One region of the Lentibacillus sp. JNUCC-1 genome, then DNA from elsewhere that is predicted to be linked to it. Evidence: predicted binding sites of a transcription regulator. Region 1 holds the regulator's gene; the other holds the start of a gene.

Evidence for each region. Region 1 encodes NrdR, which represses ribonucleotide reductase genes. Its sites were predicted from a motif close to AACACNATATATNGTGTT; they were not measured.
Region 2: JNUCC1_RS16360 (vitamin B12-dependent ribonucleotide reductase) is a predicted target of NrdR. The motif match lies at 5,358-5,375, and genes of this name have one in related genera.

Annotation. Positions count from the first base shown of each region.
Region 1 covers NZ_WHOH01000003.1:885,939-896,291, reverse strand. Annotated here, with positions in the region: gene thrS (threonine--tRNA ligase) at 1-269, opposite strand, end outside; gene ytxC (sporulation protein YtxC) at 597-1,445, opposite strand; gene dnaI (primosomal protein DnaI) at 1,577-2,509, opposite strand; gene JNUCC1_RS18820 (DnaD domain protein) at 2,550-2,939, opposite strand; gene JNUCC1_RS14925 (replication initiation and membrane attachment family protein) at 2,936-3,895, opposite strand; gene nrdR (transcriptional regulator NrdR) at 3,934-4,401, opposite strand; gene JNUCC1_RS14915 (cytosolic protein) at 4,421-4,807, opposite strand; gene JNUCC1_RS14910 (glyceraldehyde-3-phosphate dehydrogenase) at 5,737-6,759, opposite strand; gene coaE (dephospho-CoA kinase) at 6,866-7,465, opposite strand; gene mutM (DNA-formamidopyrimidine glycosylase) at 7,480-8,307, opposite strand; partial or broken gene polA (DNA polymerase I) at 8,320-10,353, opposite strand, start outside.
Region 2 covers NZ_WHOH01000003.1:1,148,747-1,159,099, forward strand. Annotated here, with positions in the region: gene JNUCC1_RS16335 (DEAD/DEAH box helicase) at 1-234, opposite strand, end outside; glycine riboswitch at 359-475, shown strand; glycine riboswitch at 479-561, shown strand; gene gcvT (glycine cleavage system aminomethyltransferase GcvT) at 627-1,736, shown strand; gene gcvPA (aminomethyl-transferring glycine dehydrogenase subunit GcvPA) at 1,752-3,104, shown strand; gene gcvPB (aminomethyl-transferring glycine dehydrogenase subunit GcvPB) at 3,094-4,557, shown strand; gene JNUCC1_RS16355 (rhodanese-like domain-containing protein) at 4,796-5,161, opposite strand; gene JNUCC1_RS16360 (vitamin B12-dependent ribonucleotide reductase) at 5,413-7,968, shown strand; gene mntR (transcriptional regulator MntR) at 8,122-8,532, shown strand; gene JNUCC1_RS16370 (patatin-like phospholipase family protein) at 8,622-9,506, shown strand; gene JNUCC1_RS16375 (SA1362 family protein) at 9,532-9,909, opposite strand; gene JNUCC1_RS16380 (YqhR family membrane protein) at 10,209-10,353, shown strand, end outside.

The DNA of each region.
Region 1 (10,353 bases):
TTATACAGCCTTCTAATCGCCTGGGCCATCAGGTGGGCGGTTGAATGGCGCATAATTTCGATGCCTTCCTGATCACGGTATGTCAAGATTTCAATCTTTCCGCCTTCTGATAGCGGACGGCGCAGATCTACTGGAACGCCGTCAAGTTTAATGGCTAGTGCTTGTTTTTTCAGGCCTGGTGAAATTGATGCGGCAATGTCTTCACCTGTTGTTCCGGATGGAAAAGCTTTTGAATTGCCATCTGGAAATGTTATTTGAATGTCTGTCATACCCAACAACTCCTCTTTTTTGATAAAAATAAAAAAGCCCATCCCTCTGCCTTGGCAAAGGGACGAGCTTTGAGATCGCGGTTCCACCCTCATTTCCGTTCATATGCATGAACGGCTCTGACACCTGTTAACGGAGGTGAACCGCCGTCACTTTTCATGACGGTGTTCTAAGGTGGTAATCAATCACTGTGCAGGGGAAGTTTTCAGCCGGGGACTTCCTTCTCTTTTCAGCATCTTGGTCATTGATCATGGCCTTGTCATAACAATACAGTATCTTGATTTATGAACATTATAGCGGCCATTGTGCTGAAAAGCAAGTCATGTCCATTAATTTTCCAGCTCAAGTGCAAAAGGAAAGTTTTCCAGCGGTTCAAAATGCGCACGTTCCTGAAACACATTAATGACTGTTAGCGTTTTTGCTTCGGAAGGGTCATCTCCGTAAATTCTGACTTTCTCAGGCGCCAGTGTAATTAAAGGGGCAAGATTATATTCATTTTTATCAAGTCCTACAATATATAAGGGCTCTTTATGCATAATCATGCGCAGCTCCATAGCGGAAAACTTCTTCCCGCTTGGCTTATAAAACATAAAATCCTTGCCTTGTACAACATGAAGCACCGGGTATGTGGTCGCTTTTTGCTTCACATATTCTCTTAAAGTATGAACAAATGCCTGATGCTCCTCTTCCCGTTTAAATTCATCAATGGCCAGTCCGACATAATGGATGAGCTGGTCTTTAAAGACTTGAAAACGAAAATTAACGATTGAATCGAAATGAACCGTCGTTGACTCCTTAATATTCGTCAGGAAGATTGTCTTGATTACCTGAGCCGGATCCTTATAATTTTTGACACGCTGACTGTCTTCATCCTCCCCAAAGAAGATCCAGTGTGTCAATGCAAGAATGCGTTCCATTTCAACGGTGCGCGTGTAGTAAAAGTTGTAATGGATAATATCGTTAATCATTCTGGATAACCGGTGTTCGATAAACACGTCAACCATTGACTTAGATATCGTATCCAATCGTTCTACAGTTGGCATATTGTCATTAAATGAAATGCGATGACCCCAATCCTCCTCAGTCTGCCAGTGAAGTGCTATCTTTTTATTATGCCGGAATAAAAATTCACAAAAACTGATGACCTCCTGATCCGATTTGAAATAAACTTCAAACAACTCCATCACCCTCACCAAATAACGAACTGATACATTATATGGTCGTGATGAGTGAAACATGTATTCAGTTAAGAAACTAGCTATGGTAGTTTCTCCGGTATTGCTCAGATCAAAGGTTTCAGCATCCAGGTCTATTCTTCGCGTCGATTTGGACCATAAATCTCCACTTCTCGACTAACTTGCCGGATGCGTTCGATCACACGCCCTGCTTTAACCTCTTCCACACCGCCTCGGTTAGAAAAAGCAAGCTGTTCTTGTAATTGCTTCAAGGTATAATTGGATGTAAAGAATACGGGAAGCCGCTCCATCATCCGGTATTGTAAAATACTGCCAAGAATTTCATCTCTGAACCAAGCAGATTGGGTTTCCGCACCGATATCGTCAAGCATCAACACATCCGCTTTCTTAAAGTGTTCAATCTTCTCATTAATTGAATCGTCTTTGATAGAGGTCTTCATCTCCCGGACGAACTCTGGCATGTAAATGAGCATGGAGGAGATGCCAATATCTTTTAGCTTATTAGCTACCGCCCCAAGAAAATACGTTTTTCCCACCCCGAATGGACCCGAGAAAAAAATCCCCTTGGATGGCAACTCTGTTTTCGCTTTGTTTAAAAATGTTAATGCTGCTGTGATAGCCTCACTTCTCGTTGCATCAGGATCCAAATCGTCTACTGATGCAGACAGAATTTCTTTTGGCACATAAAGACTCTGGATCAGTTGTTGCTGTTTGGCTGTTCGTTCATGTGCAAGCATTGAATGACATTTTTCATAGGATAAATGAATATCGCCCTGATCCACGTGCAATACCGGCGAATACCCCTTTATGATGTTAATACAAGATCCAAACGATGAGCACCTGTCACATTGTTTGGATTGCGTGCTGAATTCGTACAGTTTGATTAGATTTTTTTCAATAACGGCATCACTTAATTCAGGGTGACCATCGAGAAACTGCTTGATTTCTGGGTCATTCAGTACGTTTTGTTTCATATTTGTATAATTTTCTTTAAAACTTTCGTTATCCTTCATCCATTTGTGTAAGGCGGACTGGATTTTCTTCATCGATATCACCCCTTATGTTATCAATTGAATATGTGTGGTTCTAGCTTCCTTCAGAGAACTCTTTCAGCATGGCTGCCAGCTTCTCTCTTTCCTTAGCATCATCCAATTTATCGGAGTCTTTGGCAGATGGCTGTGAAGGATTCTGCTGTTGTCGTTCTCTAAACCAGTCTGGAACCACTTCTTTATTGTAAGACTTCCGGTTGTTTTTCTGCTTGTTTTGGTATGCCGTTCGTTTATTCAACTGATCTTTGGCAAATTTCATGGCCTCTTGAGCATTCTTAAGTTTTGCGCGTGACCAGTGACTCGCAATTTTAGCAAGATAATTCTTAGTCAACCTCATATCGGTTTGCAGCAATACATAGTGGATCAACACGTTCATCACAGGTGCCGGCAAATTCTGTGACGTCATAACTTCTGCTATGATTTTCATATCTTGTTCGGATGCCTGCCCCCGCTCGAGAAGTCTTCAAGCAATTCTTTCGGGGACATGGTTTCCAGTCTTTGGACAAGTTGTTCCTCTTTTGTGGCGGGTGGTTCTGTTACTTCTCTTTCCTCAGTTGCGCTTAATTCTTTTTCGGCGAGCTGGACCGGCTGGTTTGGATAGGTTGCTTTAAATAAATCATGGCACGCGGTTTGGAATTCGGATGCGTCAATATGATTATCTTCTGTAAGCGCCCATAACAAAGCCTTTTCCAAATCAAGCTGGGTAAGGCCGTACACGGACATCATTTGAGCGATGAGTGTTTTATTTTGAGGCGTCAAAACCTGGTTAACCGGTATCATGCGTTGCTTCAACATTCGTCTCATCCAAGAGAAATCCACATTCTCCAAAGGTGGTGAAGCTGCTGAAGCTTCTGCATCTCCTTCATTGACGATTGCTTTACCATCCGGTACGAACGTCTGAAAAACATCCTGGAATGATGCCGTTATGTCTCTTTCCACATTAAATGACGGCTGAGTGATAAATTGGTGTTTCAAACGTTTGAATCGCTCTTCACCAATATGATGGTATAACAATTGGGCCAGCATCGCATCATTAAAAAAATTTGATGGGGAGAAAGGCGGCTGAAGCTCATACAGGTACACCATCTGTTCCGACTTCGCTTTATATGTCTTTAAAAGCCCGATCGCTTCCAGTTTTAATCTGGCCCGGTATATCCGGTCCAGAGGCAGATTTAAATAACTCATCAGCGTATGATGTGTTTGGGGTGTGTTATTTCTTTGGATGTGCCTGTCTTCTGCCAGTGTGAAATATAATGCTGTTGCCTCTATGCCGATCAGTGGCTGGTATAAATGACTTAACGCCATCGTATAGTTAACCGGCATCGTAGCATTTAATTTTACAGCGTAACCGTCAACAGGCAATAATTTACCAATAGCATTCATCTTTGTTCCTCCCATGACGATTATGCATCCGATTGTTTTCAGTTCTCATGCTTGTCTGTTTTAATCAAGTCCGTCAACTCATCCAGGAAAACACTTAGGTCCTTGAACTGACGGTAAACAGAGGCAAACCGGACGTATGCCACCTCATCAACATCTGATAAGTGGGTCATAACCAGCTTTCCTATGTCATCACTGTGTACTTCAGAATTTCCTGAGCTGCGCAATTCTTTCTCACATTGAAGGGCTATATTTTCAATCGTTTCAATTGGAACAGGCCGTTTTTCACATGCCTTAATTAGCCCCCCTGTAATCTTTTGTCTGCTGAATTCCTGTCGATTACCGTCCTTTTTCACAACAATAAGCGGGACTTCTTCAATCCGTTCGAATGTTGTAAAGCGGAATCCGCAATTTTCACACTCGCGTCGTCTTCGGATCGCTCTCCCTTCTTCAATCGGGCGAGAGTCAAGCACTTTTGTACTTTTAGAATCGCAATTTGAACATTTCATATGATTGACCTCTTTCTCGTTAGTTTCGGTCCAATGGTGTAAAATGCTGATCAATTTGAGCATAGAGCTGTTGAATGATCTTGTTACTGTGGCCGAAGTCAAAAGGCAGGGCAGATTCTGATGTAACTGAGAAGTCGATCGCCGTCTGAAAAGGCCTGACCATAATCACAGTTACAATAATAAATACTTTCCGGCCTTTTTTTGTATAAACACTGATTTCTCCGTGTTCCTTGGAAATGGCATTCAGGTCATAAAGCTGCTGGTCTGAAAACATTTCTTCCAATTTGGCCATGGCTTTGTCTTTTGTTGTTTTATAGTAATGGGATACGAGCGCAGGATCATCATGACGCTCCCGTGTTTCAGCGTGATTTGTGAAATATTTAGCAACCGTTTGGCGCAAGGACATAAACGAACACCTCTAAATGATCTTATTTTGAAAACGCACATTATGTATACCTTACATTTTAACATGTTTTACACAAATCGACTAATCTTCTTATTCTACAACTAAACAAGTCGAACGTTAAAAAGAGACAGCCACTCAATTTGGATGGCTGTCTCTCTTTTTAGTTTTCCAATCGCTTTTCTGAAGCCTTGGTGTGTTACAGCAGAAACTTATAATGATTAGTAAACACAAATTGCGACGTAGAGAAAGCTGGAAATGACTGCCTCTGGCAACCGCTCGGGGAAAACACTGCGCTTTCCATGGGCGCTGCTGAGCCTCAGGCCCACAGGATGTGGGTCATGAAGGCGTTGCGACAGGACGTCGCGGTTTTAGCCTTCCTTCCCCTATACCGCGCTCCGGGGTCTCACCGAGGCTTTTGCTTCCATAGGAGTCTCCGTGTTTTCCCCGAGCTTTGTGAGATGTGTTAATTACCTCACGCTTGTGCGAGTAGAACCGTCCAAGCACTATTTTTAAACAAAGTGATTGTAGCGGAGGGAAGTCGACTCCTGCGGGAACAGCACGAGTCCGAAGACCCCACAGTGAGTACATTAAGGATGGTCGACTAAGACCGTCCTTTGCGGACAACGTCGACATACCCCTTGCCGGGGCAAGGAGGCATCAGGGGATGTTCGATTAAAACCGGCGCGTCCTGCGCCAACATCGAACGACCTGCGTCCTGCAGGCCCCTTGGCTAGAAGACACTGTGAAAGTGATTTTCTTGAACAGATGTCGCACTTGAGCTGTGATGAAGTTAAAGCGACTTCCCGCAGCGGAAATCACGGTCTTCTCGTAAACTTATATGAGGATTTTCCTTCATACTCACTTACGTCGCAGTATACGGAAGCAATGCTTTAATTTCCTGGAAAACCCTATGCAAATGCAGATAATGTTTATGCTGTTTGTGTGGTCGTTAGTTTACTGCCGATATAGGCTGTGAGGTCAACGACGCGTTTGGAGTAGCCCCATTCGTTGTCGTACCAGGCCAGTACTTTAATCTTTGAGTCTTCCATTACGATTGTTGATAAACCATCTATAATTGCGGAATGATCGTTTGTTGTGTAGTCAATTGATACAAGTGGTTCTTCACTGTATTCGACAATACCAGGCATCGTCTCTTCAGCTTGTTTCAGAGCAGTGTTGACTTGTTCTGCAGTAACGGTTTCTTCTACATCTATGACCAAATCAACCAATGAAACGTTTGGTGTCGGAACGCGCAGTGCCATGCCGTGAAGCTTCCCGTTTAAATGTGGCATAACTTCCCCGAGTGCTTTTGCTGCACCTGTAGAAGTTGGAATAATAGATTGCGTGCAGCCTCTGGCCCGTCGTAAATCTTTGTGTGGGTTATCTAAATTGTTTTGATCAGTTGTAAAGGCGTGAACCGTTGTCATGAGACCGTTTACAATTTTGAAATGATCATCAATGATTTTAACAACTGGCGCAAGACAGTTCGTGGTGCATGATGCGTTTGAAACGACGTGATGCTGGTCTGAATCATATTCTTGATCATTCACACCCATGACAATCGTTTTATCGACTTGTTTTCCCGGAGCGGTAATGACAACTTTACGTGCCCCTGCTTCGAGATGACGACTTGCCTCTTTTTTTGAGTTGAATTTACCTGTTGCTTCAATGGCAACATCAATCTCGTATTGTTTCCAGGGCAGCTTTTCAGGTTCCCGGTTATTAACAATCCAAACCTTTTTGCCATCCACTTCAAGGTGATCTGAATGCGCTTTAACTTCACGGCTGAACTTGCCATGGACACTGTCATAGGCAATTAAATGTGCAAGTGTTTCAGAGGGGTACCTTGCATTAATAGCCACAACTTCTAATTGATCATCCAGGATGGCCTGGCGAAAAACCATTCTGCCGATACGTCCGAATCCATTAATGGCAATACGTGTTCTAGTCATATACTGATCCTCCTGTTTATGCCACACTTTATTGTGTTTATCTATAAATAGTATAACACATTCAACTTAAAATGTGTCTACCATTTTTATTTTGCCGCCAAATTATTTATAGCACTTGCCAGCAGCGCAAGATCTCTTGCAGTTGCTTGTAGGTTTCGGACTTTGTCCCATTATTATCAACCACCGCGTCTGCCTGTTTGGCTTTTTCCGTGATTGGCATTTGAGAATTAATACGCTGTCTGGCATGTTCTTCCGTAAAGCCATCCCGCTCCATCAGCCGCTTTAATTGGGTAGCTGGATCAACGGCTACCACAATCGTGCGGTCTACAAAGTGGGTTAACTTACTTTCAAATAAAAGCGGGATGTCCAAAACAACAGCTGCTGCCCCTGTCTCGATCAGAGCATCCCGGCTCTTTAACATTTCCTCCCGTACTGCCGGGTGTACAATGGCATTCAGCTTGTTGCGTTTGCCTTCATCCGCAAAAACAATTTCCCCCAGTTTTTTTCTATCAATTGTTTTATCTGTTCTTAGAATATCCTCACCAAACGTTTTAACAATCTCTGTATAACCTTTTTCACCTGGACGAACCACAACACGTGCGAGTTTGTCTGCATCGACCACAGGAATGTCAAAGTCATCAAACATCAGGGAGACTGTGCTTTTTCCGCTTGCGATGCTGCCTGTAAGTCCAATAACAAGAGTCACTTTTGATCTACCTCCTAAAACGTTTGGCAAGATGTGCAAATATGGGTGCCGCGCCCTGCTGCTTTCAGCTTAACAACAGGGGCACCGCACACTGGGCAAGGTTGGCCGGTTTGCCCGTAAACCGCTAGCTTTTGCTGAAACATACCCATCGCACCTTGTGTATTAACGTAAGAACGAATGGTGGTTCCACCTTGGCGAACGGCCTCAGCCAACGTATCAATAGCTTGAGCATGCACATCCGCTATTTCCTTTTTGGTCAAGGTGTTGGCCGGTTTAAGTGGGTGAACCTGTGCTTTAAACAAGGTCTCATCAACATAAATATTACCAAGACCAGCGACAATTGACTGATCCAACAAGACCGCTTTTATGACGCGATTGGTTTTTTGACATTTTTCATTAAGGTTATCAACCGTAAAGGTTGTTTCAAAGGGATCTGGTCCGAGCTGATTTAAAGGTTTCTGTGTCAACTCGGTGCCTTTTACAAACAAGTGCATCGTGCCGAATTTGCGGACATCATTGTATCGGAGCTGCTCACCTGTATTCAAATCGAAAACGACATGCGTGTGTTTTTTGACCGGCTCATTGCCGGCATCCACTGAATATTTACCTTCCATCCGCAAATGCGACACCAGGACATAGTCATTCAGCTGAAACATAAGGAATTTACCTTTGCGTTTGACGTCTTGAATGGTTTGACCTTTAATCCATTCCTTAAATACCCCTACGTCGTCTGGATGTTTAATCATTTTCGGCCAGTAAACATCGGCTTTCGTAATGGTTTTATTCAGAACAAGATGTTTCAGTGTTTCTTTGATTGTTTCAACTTCAGGCAGTTCTGGCATATTGTTTTCTCCTTACTTTGCATCAAACCAGCTGTCTCCATATGCATATTCGACTTTAAGCGGCACTGCCAGTTCCATCGTATGCTCCATAACCGCTGGTACCATTTCTTTTAATTGCTCAATCTCCTCTTGAGGTGCTTCCAATATGAGTTCGTCATGAACCTGAAGCAGCATGCGTGCCTGCATATTTTCATCAAGGAGTTTGTCTTTCAAATCGATCATTGCTTGCTTAATAATATCAGCGGCACTGCCTTGGATTGGCGTGTTCATCGCTGTTCTTCCCGCAAAACTCCTTCTGTTGAAGTTGCGGCTTGTGATCTCGGGCAAATATCGTCTGCGATGTTTAAGCGTTGTAACGTAACCGTTTTGTTTCGCTTCTTTCACGATATTGTCCATATATTCTTTAACGCCAGGGTAACTTTCAAAATAGCGTTCAATAAACGTTTTTGCTTCTTTACGGGTGATACCAAGGTTTTGAGAGAGGCCGTAATCGCTGATGCCATATACTATTCCAAAATTGACTGCTTTTGACTGACGGCGCATATTTGCTGTCACGTCATTTCTATCAACATGAAAAACATCCATTGCTGTTTTTGTATGAATGTCTTCCCCTTCTTTAAATGCTTCAATCAACTTTTCATCTTCTGCGATGTGGGCAAGTACGCGCAGTTCGATTTGAGAATAATCGGCAGCAAACATCACCCAGCCGGGTTCTGAAGGCACAAAAGCTTGCCTAATCTTCCGGCCTTCTTCCAGTCTGATCGGAATGTTTTGCAAGTTCGGTTCTATAGAACTGAGACGGCCTGTTTGTGTCAGGGCTTGATTGAATCGAGTGTGAATTTTTTGTGTTTCCTCATCTACAACCTTCAACAATCCTTCTATATAAGTTGATTGTAATTTGCCCAGTTGTCTGTATAAGAGTAACTTCGGGATAATATCATGTTCACCTTCAAGTTGTTCCAGCACGTCGGCTGCCGTTGAATAACCCGTTTTCGTTTTCTTAATGACAGGAAGACCGAGCTTCTCAAACAGGATTGGGCCCAGTTGCTTAGGAGAATTCAAATTAAATGTTTCCCCCGCTAGTTCGTATATGTCATTTGCAAGGTCATCCAACCGCTTCTTTAAATCCTCGCCCATTTCTTTCAGACGGTCGACGTCAACTTGTACACCCGTATGTTCCATGTCACCCAATATAAGAGCTAGTGGAAGTTCAAGCTCTGTCAGAAGTTCAAGTTGATCATTCGCTTTTAATTCCTCTGTCATAATAGATTCCATTTCATGTAATGCAGAAGCTTTACGCACAAGATGTTCCCCAAGAACTTCGTCATCAGGACGCTTCAATTTAGCCCCTTTACCATACACTTCTTCGTCATACTGAACACCATCAACGCTCATCCGATTGGCAATTGATGGAATGTCATGATGGTTTTCAGATGGGTCTATCAAATAGGAAGCAAGCAACGCATCAAAATGAATTCCTTTAATTTGAATCCCATGATTTAAAAGGGAGACACGGGTTTGTTTCGCATCAAAAACCGTTTTCTTCTGCTTCTCATCTTCAGCCCATTTTTTAAAAGGGGCGGAATCAGCAATTACATCGTTTGGTATAAACAATTTATGATGTTCATTAACGACCGCAATTCCTTCAACAGGAGCTGTATGGTAATTATCTGATAAGATTTCCACAATTAAAACGCTAGGGTCCTCCAACATATCAGGCGTAATATCGCGTACAACTTCATAATCAATATCAGCTAATTCCTGATTGTGATCCGTGTCGTCATTATCGTTATTCTCCACTTTTCGAAGCAAGGACTTAAAACCTAACTCTTTGAAAAATTGATTGACTTTTTGAGGGTCAAACGTTTCATAGCCAATATCATTCAAAGATATCGTGATTGGGGTGTCGCGTTTAATTGTCACCAGCTCACGACTCATGAAGGCATCCTCTTTATGATTCTCAAGATTCTCTTTCAGCTTCTTGCCACTAACGTCTTCAAGGTTCTCATAAACGGCGTCAAGCGTCTCGAATTGCTTTAAAAGTTT
Region 2 (10,353 bases), 260 kb from region 1:
TCCATTCATTTTTTCCACAACCTGGTGTGCACACCTGGTTTGATACGGCAAAAAAGTCATGTGATTAAGATGCTTAAGTGCTGTCAATCCGTCAAACTCTGACGTCATAGTTGAGAGTTGGGCATCATATGCAAGTTTAAATAAGGACCAGGACGATAATTGTTCGTTATTTTCAAGTGCTGTTTCAAGATGGTTGATAAAATGCTGGTCTTTTTTAACATTAATTTCATTCATGACGTACATCACTCACTTTTAGCTGGATTACTTTCAAACCTATGTTATAATAAGCTTGAAATAGATATTCTTTGTGCATGAACAGCATACATAGTGTAACCAACTGAATAATTTTTATAAGCGAATGAATGCAAGAGGAGAGTTTACGCCCGTATGCCGGATATAAAAAAATGGCTCGGTCGTAACGCCGAAGGAGCAAACATATTGTGAATCTCTCAGGCAAAAAGACTCTTGCAGGACGCACCTCTGGAGAGTGTTTACTGCTGTAAACCACCCACGAAGCAAGCCGCGGTCAAACGCGCGAAACTTTCTGGTTGAAGGACAGAGATTTCATTTGAGCACTGGAATCTCTATTTTTTATGCACACTATTTTTACAGAAGGGGTTGGGAGAATGGATGCATTGAAACGCACACCCATTTATCCGGAATACGGGGATTTGGGAGCCAAGACGATTGATTTTGGCGGCTGGGATATGCCGGTTCAGTTTGCCGGTATTAAACAGGAACATGAAGCCACACGAACAAAAGCAGGCCTGTTTGATGTCTCTCACATGGGAGAAATCATGGTGAAAGGACCTGAAAGCGAGTCATTTTTACAAAGAATCCTGACCAATGATATTTCCAAGATGACAGAGGGGAAATGTCTGTATACATTTATGTGTTATGAAAATGGCGGGGTTGTCGATGACTTCTTAGTTTATAAGTTTAAAGAGCATGAATACATGCTTGTCGTCAATGCAGCCAACACAGAAAAGGATGTTGAGTGGCTGACCAAACAGCAATCGGCATTTGGGGCAGACGTAACCATTAAGAATGTCAGTGATTACTATGCTCTGCTTGCACTTCAAGGACCAAATGCACAGGCGATACTGCAAACGATTACAACGACGCAGCTTGCCGATATCAAATTTTTCCGTTTTGACCAGAACGTGCATTTTGACAGTATTAATTCCGCTGCGATTGTGTCTAGGACGGGTTACACGGGCGAAGATGGCTTTGAGATCTACATCGATCAAGTTAATGGGCGTGTGCTTTGGAATCTTATTCTGGAAGCCGGTGCTGACTACGGGCTGGAGCCAGTTGGTCTTGGTGCAAGAGACACGCTGCGTTTTGAAGCCAATTTGCCACTATACGGTCAGGAAATATCACCAGATATCACGCCAATTGAAGCCGGTTTAAAATTTGCAGTTAAAGTAAACAAAGACGCTAATTTCATCGGTAAAGACGTGCTTCGTAAGCAAGTGGAGGAAGGCGCAAAAAGAAAGCTTGTAGGCATTGAAATGATTGATAAAGGCATCCCGCGTCACGGCTATGAAGTGCTTTCTGAAGACAAAGTGATTGGAGAAGTGACATCTGGCACCCAATCACCTACTTTGAAGAAGAATATAGGGCTGGCGCTTATTGATGCCGAATATGCTGATATCGGTGCAGAGTTGACTGTTCAAGTTCGGAAACGTCGCTTGAAAGCAGTTGTGATTCCAACACCATTTCTTAAAAAATGAGGGGGAAGATCTTCAATGGAATTTCGTTATTTACCAATGACAGAAAAAGATAAAAAAGTAATGCTTGATACCATTGGCATCGATTCTACGGAAGAATTGTTTGCAGACATTCCGAAAAAAGTCCGGCTGGAACAAGAGATGAACTTGAAGAAACCAGCAAACGAGTATGCTTTGAAAACTGAGTTATCACGAATGGCAGCCAAGAATGTCAATTTGCAAACGCACGCCTCCTTTTTAGGAGCAGGCGTCTATGATCACTTTATCCCGTCTGTTGTTGACCATGTCATATCACGGTCAGAATTTTATACAGCTTATACACCTTATCAACCAGAAATCTCTCAGGGCGAGCTTCAAGCTATATTCGAATTTCAGACCATGATCTCTGAGTTAACAGGCATGCCTGTTTCCAATTCTTCCATGTATGATGGAGGAACAGCACTTGCCGAAGCCGTTAACTTAAGTGCTGCTCAAACAAAGCGCAGTAAAGTGCTTGTTTCAAAATCGATTCATCCAGAATCAAGAGCAGTCATCGAAACATATGCCAAAGGACCAAATGTTGAAATCATTGATATTGATTTGAAAAACGGTCAGACTGATCTGGATCACTTGGAGAAAGAACTGAACGATGAAATTGCCGGTGTAGTCGTTCAATATCCAAACTTCTTCGGTCAAATTGAGCCGCTTGATAAAATTAACGAGCTGGTTAAAAACCAAAAGAAAACGATGCTTATTGTTTCAAGTAACCCACTTGCACTTGGTTATCTAGCACCACCAGGAGAATTTGGAGCAGACATCGTGGTTGGAGATACGCAAGTCTTCGGAATCCCAGCACAGTTTGGCGGACCGCATTGCGGTTATTTCGCAACAACGAAAAAGCTCATGCGTAAAGTTCCCGGTCGTCTGATCGGCGAGACCACAGATGAAGAGGGTGTGCGTGGGTATGTGCTGACACTACAGGCTAGAGAGCAACATATCCGCCGGGATAAAGCGACTTCCAACATTTGTTCCAACCAGGCCCTGAATGCTTTAGCCAGCTCGGTTGCCATGAGTTCAATCGGAAAGCACGGAATTAAAAAACTGGCTGTGCTGAACATGCAAAAAGCACGTTATGCTGCAAAACAATTTGCAGATAAAGGGTTTGAAGTAGCATTTCAAGGTTCGTTTTTTAATGAATTTGTCATAAAGCTTCCAGGATCCGTTAAAGCTGCCAACAAAAAACTGATTCACAAAGGGTTAATTGGCGGATATGATCTTGGTCAAGTTCATTCAGATATGGAAAACCATATGCTGGTGGCAGTGACAGAAGCACGTACAAAAGCTGACATTGACTCATTTGTAAAAGAATTGGGGGATATTTATGACAAATAACAACTTTCCTTTAATTTTCGAACGCAGTAAAGAAGGGAGAACGAGTTTCAGTCTTCCGGAGTTGGATGTTCCAGAACATGACCTGGATCAAGAATTGGATCAAATGTTTATTAGAAAATCGGCACCAGATTTACCAGAAGTAAGTGAGCTGGAGATTATGCGCCACTATACAGGTTTATCCAATCGAAATTATGGTGTAGACTCAGGTTTTTATCCACTTGGTTCATGTACGATGAAATATAACCCTAAAATAAACGAAGATGTTGCACGCCTGCCTGGATTCAGTCATATTCATCCGCATCAGGATGAAGAGAGTGTTCAGGGTGCACTGGAAATGATGTATGATCTGCAAACTTCATTATGTGAGCTTACTGGCATGCATGAAGTCTCCCTCCAGCCAGCTGCTGGAGCGCAGGGTGAATGGGCCGGCTTAATGATGATCAGAGCGTTTCATGAAGCAAATGGTGATTATAACCGTACTAAAGTGATTGTGCCGGATTCGGCTCACGGGACCAACCCAGCATCAGCAAGTGTTGCAGGCTTTGATGCTGTTACGGTTAAGTCCAATGAGCGGGGACTCGTTGATCTCGAACACCTGAAAGAAGTGGTTGGGGACGATACAGCAGCCCTTATGCTGACGAATCCTAACACACTCGGACTATTTGAAACTGAAATTCTTGAGATGGAAAAGATTATCCATGATGCAGGCGGTAAGATTTATTATGACGGCGCCAATTTGAATGCCATTATGGGCTATGCAAGACCAGGCGATATGGGCTTTGATGTTGTCCACTTAAACTTGCATAAGACGTTCACAGGTCCCCATGGTGGGGGTGGACCAGGCTCAGGTCCAATAGGTGTTAATGAGGAACTTGCTCCTTTTCTGCCTAAACCGTTACTCGTCAAAAAAGAAGATCAGTTTATGTTCGATTATGATCGTCCAAAATCCATTGGTCGTATCAAACCTTATTACGGGAATTTCGGCATATATCTGCGGGCCTATACCTATATTCGCACGATGGGAGCAGAAGGCCTTAAAAAAGCAAGTGAGTATGCTGTGTTGAATGCGAATTATATGATGCGGAAATTAGAGGGTACTTATGTACTGCCATATGATCAGCATTGCATGCATGAATTTGTCCTATCGGGCAAAAATCAGAAGAAATTGGGCGTTCGGACATTGGACATTGCCAAGCGACTTCTCGATTATGGCTACCATCCGCCAACGATTTATTTCCCGCTAAATGTGGAAGAGGCATTAATGGTAGAGCCTACTGAAACTGAATCTAAAGAAACCCTGGATGGTTTCATTGACACAATGATTAAAATAGCTGAGGAAACAGAGAACGATCCTGAATTGGTTCAGGAAGCACCTCATACAACTGTTGTTAAACGAATGGATGAAACGACAGCTGCGCGGAAGCCAATCCTTCGCTATGAAAGAGATAATTAAGGAACAAAAGCGAAAGCGCCTTGATCATCCCCGAAAATCATAAGCAAGAACGCGCAGTGGCGGTCTTGGCCACGTAGCGGTATTGCTTATGACTCGAGGGGGCAGGCGTTGGAGCTGGACATGGCCCTTGGCAATGTTTATTAACAGCTCAGATATTTTATAATTTCCTAAGCAACAATAAGAGAGATGGCCGGCAAAATGCCGGCCATCTCTTTTGAATTCAGAAGGAAAACCTGTATTATTTAACTTTTCCAGTCCATTTTTTAAATCCGCCTTTAAGCTGATTAATATCCTGGTAACCCTTTTTTCTTAGCAACTGGGCTGCTCTAGCTGAACGGGAGCCGCCTTGACAATACAAATAAACAGGCTTATCTTTTCGTAGTTCAACCAAACGCTGTTTCATCTGAGTGAGCGGTATGTTTCTTGCTCCCAGAATATGTCCTTTTTCAAATTCCTGTGGTTCTCTGACATCAATCAGCTGGGCTTTACGATAACCTTCTTTAAATTGTTCTTCTGTTAACACTTTCAAATACGAGCGTTGTCTATAGTAACGGAATATGCTAAATCCGACCAATATGACAAGAATAATAACAAGTACTTCCATAATATCCCCGTCTTCTTAATCATTTACTTCTCTATTATATGACCATTACAATATTTTTTCAAAGAAAATTTTTTACTGATAAAAAAGACGTAAATCTGCTATAATGGTGTGGTGCATAAAAAAAACTTACTGTATGTTTGACAAGCATTGGTTTTATGGTCTAATATCTATATGTAGTATCTACGTATGAATTTTAAACACAATATATTGTTTTTTTAATTGATTGTTTTCAGATAAAGGGAGGGGTACCATTGTCAGTTGTGACAAAGGAATTAAGCAAAATTAATATTAATGCTTTAAATGAAGATATCGCGCATTTTCCGCAAGTATTTCCTATTACGGAGGATATGTCTTTAACACATAAAGGCGTATCCCGACTTGTAATGTTGGATCGCTATGCTTTTAAAGACACAGAAAAAAAGACTCTTAAAACAGGGGATTTTGTTGTGTTGACAGTTAAAGATGATCCAAAATTCCCTGCACGCGGGTATGGGATCATTCAGTCTGTGGACCGAAAGACACAGAAAGCTACAATTGAAGTGGATGAAGAATTCCGCTCTATTCTGGATCCGAGTGAAGGTGAAACAGGATTGATCACACGCGGACTGGATGTTATTGATAAGCCATTGGAAATTTTTTATGAACAAATTGCTATGCGCAATGCAAAAGGTCTCTCAGAAGTGGAAGAGACTGAAGATAAACAGCACATGTGGCAGGAGCGCTTTTCTCAAGAACTAAAAGACTTGAATTTCATACCGGCAGGGCGTGTATTATACGGTGCCGGGTCTCATACAGATGTTACTTATTTCAACTGCTATGTTATGCCTTATATTCGGGACTCCCGAGAAGGAATTTCTGATCACCGTAAGCAAGTTATGGAGATTATGTCAAGAGGGGGCGGTGTCGGCACAAATGGTTCCACTCTGCGGCCTCGAAACACACTGGCAAAGGGTGTGAATGGGAAGTCATCTGGTTCAGTTTCCTGGCTCGATGATATTGCAAAACTGACCCATCTGGTTGAACAAGGTGGAAGCCGCAGAGGCGCGCAGATGATTATGCTTGTTGATTCCCACCCTGATATTATTGAATTTATTATTTCTAAAATGCAAAATCCGCGGATACTTCGGTATTTGGCTGAGAACACAACTGATGATCAGATCAAACGTCTGGCTCATGAAAAACTTAAATTTACCCCATTGTCTGAGACTGAAATGGACCTTTATCAAAGCATTGTAAATTATAAGCACATCCCCGGCCAAGGCGGATTCACGCGAGAGGCAATTCAAGAAGCTGAAAGCAAACTAAGAACTGGAGGAACGTACTCTGTTCATCAACCCGAATTCTTAACGGGGGCCAATATATCTGTCTGTTTGACAAGTGATTTTATGCAGGCTGTTGAAGAAGATGCGATGTACCCACTCCGTTTTCCGGATGTGGAAAATTACACCGAAGAAGAAATGGCCATTTATAATGATCAGTGGCATGAAGTCGGTGATGTTAGAAAATGGGAAGAAAAAGGATTTGCTGTCCGCACATATCGAGAAATCAAAGCACGTGAACTGTGGAAGCTGATCAACGTTTGTGCAACTTATTCTGCTGAGCCCGGAATCTTTTTTATTGATAATGCCAATGAAAAAACGAATGCCAAAGCATACGGTCAACAAGTTGTCGCTACAAACCCGTGTGGTGAACAGCCCCTGGCTCCTTTCTCTGTCTGTAATCTGGCAGCAGTTAATCTGGCAGCAATGGCTGATAAACAAACAAAACGCGTTAATTTCAATAAGTTGAAAAAGACCGTTGAAACAGGCGTGAGAATGCAAGATAATGTCATTGACGCGACCCCTTACTTTCTTGAGGAAAATAAAAAACAAGCCTTGGGAGAGCGGCGGATTGGTCTCGGTGTTATGGGCCTCCATGATTTACTGATTTATACAGAGACTACGTACGGCTCAACAGAAGGGAATGAACTGGTAGACCAGATTTTCGAAACGATCGCCCTTACTGCATATCGCACATCAATCGAACTGGCGAAAGAAAAAGGCAGTTTTCCGTTCTTAACTGGAGACACGAATGAAGAAACTCAAATCTTGAGAGAAAACTTTATCAATACTGGATATATGAAACAAATGCCGGACGACATCAAAGAAAACATATTGAAACATGGCATTCGTAACTCTCACTTGCTGACTGTGGCACCCACAGGAAGTACAGGGACGATGGTCGGTGTGAGTACAGGCCTGGAACCTTACTTTTCATTCTCCTACTTTAGGAGTGGGCGATTGGGTAAGTTTATCGAAGTTAAAGCAGAAATAGTTCAAGAATATCTGGACGCCCATCCCGAAGCAGACCCTGATCATTTGCCTGAATGGTTTGTTTCCGCAATGGAATTGTCCCCTGAAGCACATGCAGATACGCAATGTGTTATTCAGAAATGGGTGGACAGCTCTATATCCAAGACTGTTAACGCTCCTCGCGGTTACACCGTTGATGAAGTCGAGCAAGTGTATCAAAGACTTTACAAAGGCGGCGCAAAAGGCGGTACAGTGTACGTGGACGGCAGCAGAGATTCACAAGTTCTGACCCTGAAAGCAGAAGAGAATTCAGAACAGCTCACATTGGAGGGGACAGATCAGGAGAAACCCCATGTCGTGCTTATGGAGACAATTCATGAACTGGAAAACACGAATGTTACGGTTGGCTCCGAAATTGGTAATACATGCCCGGTATGTCGCAAAGGACATATTGAAGACCTTGGCGGATGCAATACATGTACCACATGTGGCGCACAGCTGAAATGCGGATTGTAATAGGTTAGGTGTATATAGAGCCTCCAGTTGTTTTGACAAACAGCTGGAGGTCTATCTATGTCTGGATAGCTTGTGTAACAGCTCAAATTGCGTTATCATGAAAGTGAAACATTTTTGCGTGAGATAAAAATACGTTGAAATGAGGGAGATTAAATGCCAACACCAAGTATGGAAGACTACATAGAAATTATTTATAATTTAATTGATTCAAAAGGATATGCCCGGGTGTCCGATATAGCAGAAGCACTGGAAGTTCACCCATCCTCCGTAACTAAAATGGTCCAGAAACTGGATAGAGATCAGTACTTGGATTATGAAAAATACAGAGGCTTTGTATTGACTGATAAAGGCAATAAGATTGGTGAGCGTCTTGTATTTAGACATGATTTACTGGAGCAGTTTTTAGGCATTATCGGAGTGAAAGAAGAAAATATTTACAATGATGTTGAAGGTATTGAGCATCATCTGAGCTGGGATTCTATTGATCGTATTGGCGATCTTGTTCAGTATTTTAAAGAAGATGAGGGCCGTGTAAATAAACTGCGTGCCATGCATATGGAATAGGTCGCGTTCTGTTAGCCTTTAAACATTTATGGTTCTATCTCCATACTCACTTGCTTATGCATGTAGTATAAGGTGAGGAGGGGATAGAAGTGCGGATCGATGTTGTTTTTTCAGGAGGTGGAGTGAAGGCCTATGCATTTATGGGGACGCTTAACCGACTGAAGGAAGCTGATCTGGAGCCTGTTCGAGTGGCAGGTACATCCGCCGGTGCGATTATAGCTGGGCTGGTGGCAGCCGGATACGACAATAAGTCCATACAACAAATGGCATTTGACATTGATCTTAAAGAGTTTCTTGATGCCCCTCCTTTGACGCAATATCTGCCATTCACAAAGTGGGCTTTATTATACTTTAAAATGGGTCTCTATCGGGGTGTGAAACTGGAAAAATGGCTTTATGATGTTCTGAGTGAAAAAGGGGTCTATACCTTCAAAGACATTCCTGCCGGCCATTTGAAAATGGTCGTGAGTGATCTCTCAAGAGAAAAGCTGATCGTCATTCCGGATGATTTGCTCACTGTTTATGGAATCCGGCCTGAGGAGTTTTCTGTTGCCACTGCCATTCGGATGAGTGCAGGATTTCCTTATTTTTTTATGCCTAAAAAACTGATGGGAACAGATCATTGTGAAAGTGTGATTGTCGATGGGGGATTGCTTAGTAACTTCCCATTATGGATTTTTGGAAACGGGAAAGTGAAAAAGCTTCGGCCGGTTCTCGGGGTTCAATTGACGGATCAAGATCCACCGATGACGACCATATCAAATGCTACCCATATGCTTCGGTCGTTTTTTACAACGATGAAAGAGGCGCATGATACACGGTACATTGATCAATCACACGTCAATAACATTATACATATTCCAGTTGAACATATTGAGGCAGTTGATATGAAAGTCAGTAAAGAAGTAAAACAGCGCTTGGTCGACAAGGGATACCAGGAAGCTGATCACTTTTTGAAACATTGGTCAACTTAATACATTGAACAAAAAAACGAGCCCATTAATTTGAGGCTCGTTTTTTGCTTTTGGATTTATTTCCTTCTATAACGCGCAAATGACTCGTGCGTTTTTTAGAAGGACGCTTTTGTTTTGATGATGATTGTTTGCGTACTGCTTTTTGATAATTACTTTTTTGTTCTTGATTGTACTTCTGTCTAGATTGTTTTACGGCTTGTTTATACTTCTTTGTCTCATCCGAATTTGTCCGTTTTCGAACAAACACAAAGTAGAAAGCACCCAGAAACAATGCCCCCATACCGACCATGAAAACAATTTGAGTCAGAAAACGAGAGGTGTTGCCAACTAATTGGGTAATTAACCCGACTGCCGCGAGTCCGATTATAAAATAGACAACTAAGGATACGCCACGGTTCTTCATTCTGCTCACCCTTTCCGGTTATGAGTTCGCCAAAAGTGCATTAATAACAGTAACTATATTCATATTGTCTTAAAACCCTCTATATTATACGCATTTCTTATTTTATTCTATCATGAAAGGCCGCTTTGAATCATGTAATTGCTTTGTTTTGAAGAATCCTGAACAGAAAAAATGATTATTATATATATTTTACCCTGCAAGGAGCGTAGTAAACACGTTATTTATGTATAAACCGATGTCTGTATATGAACACTAATGCTGTGGCTTCATATTAAATATTTAAGCTGAGGTGTATTACTATGGCTATGTCAAAACCGAACCAGCTCGAACAAAACAAACAGGAAGATCAAATGACGCTTATGTCCCGTTCACTTTTAACTGGCTTCATTGGAGGCGTTTTATGGAGCTTATTTGGTGTTGTGTTTTATTACTTTAATTTTACGG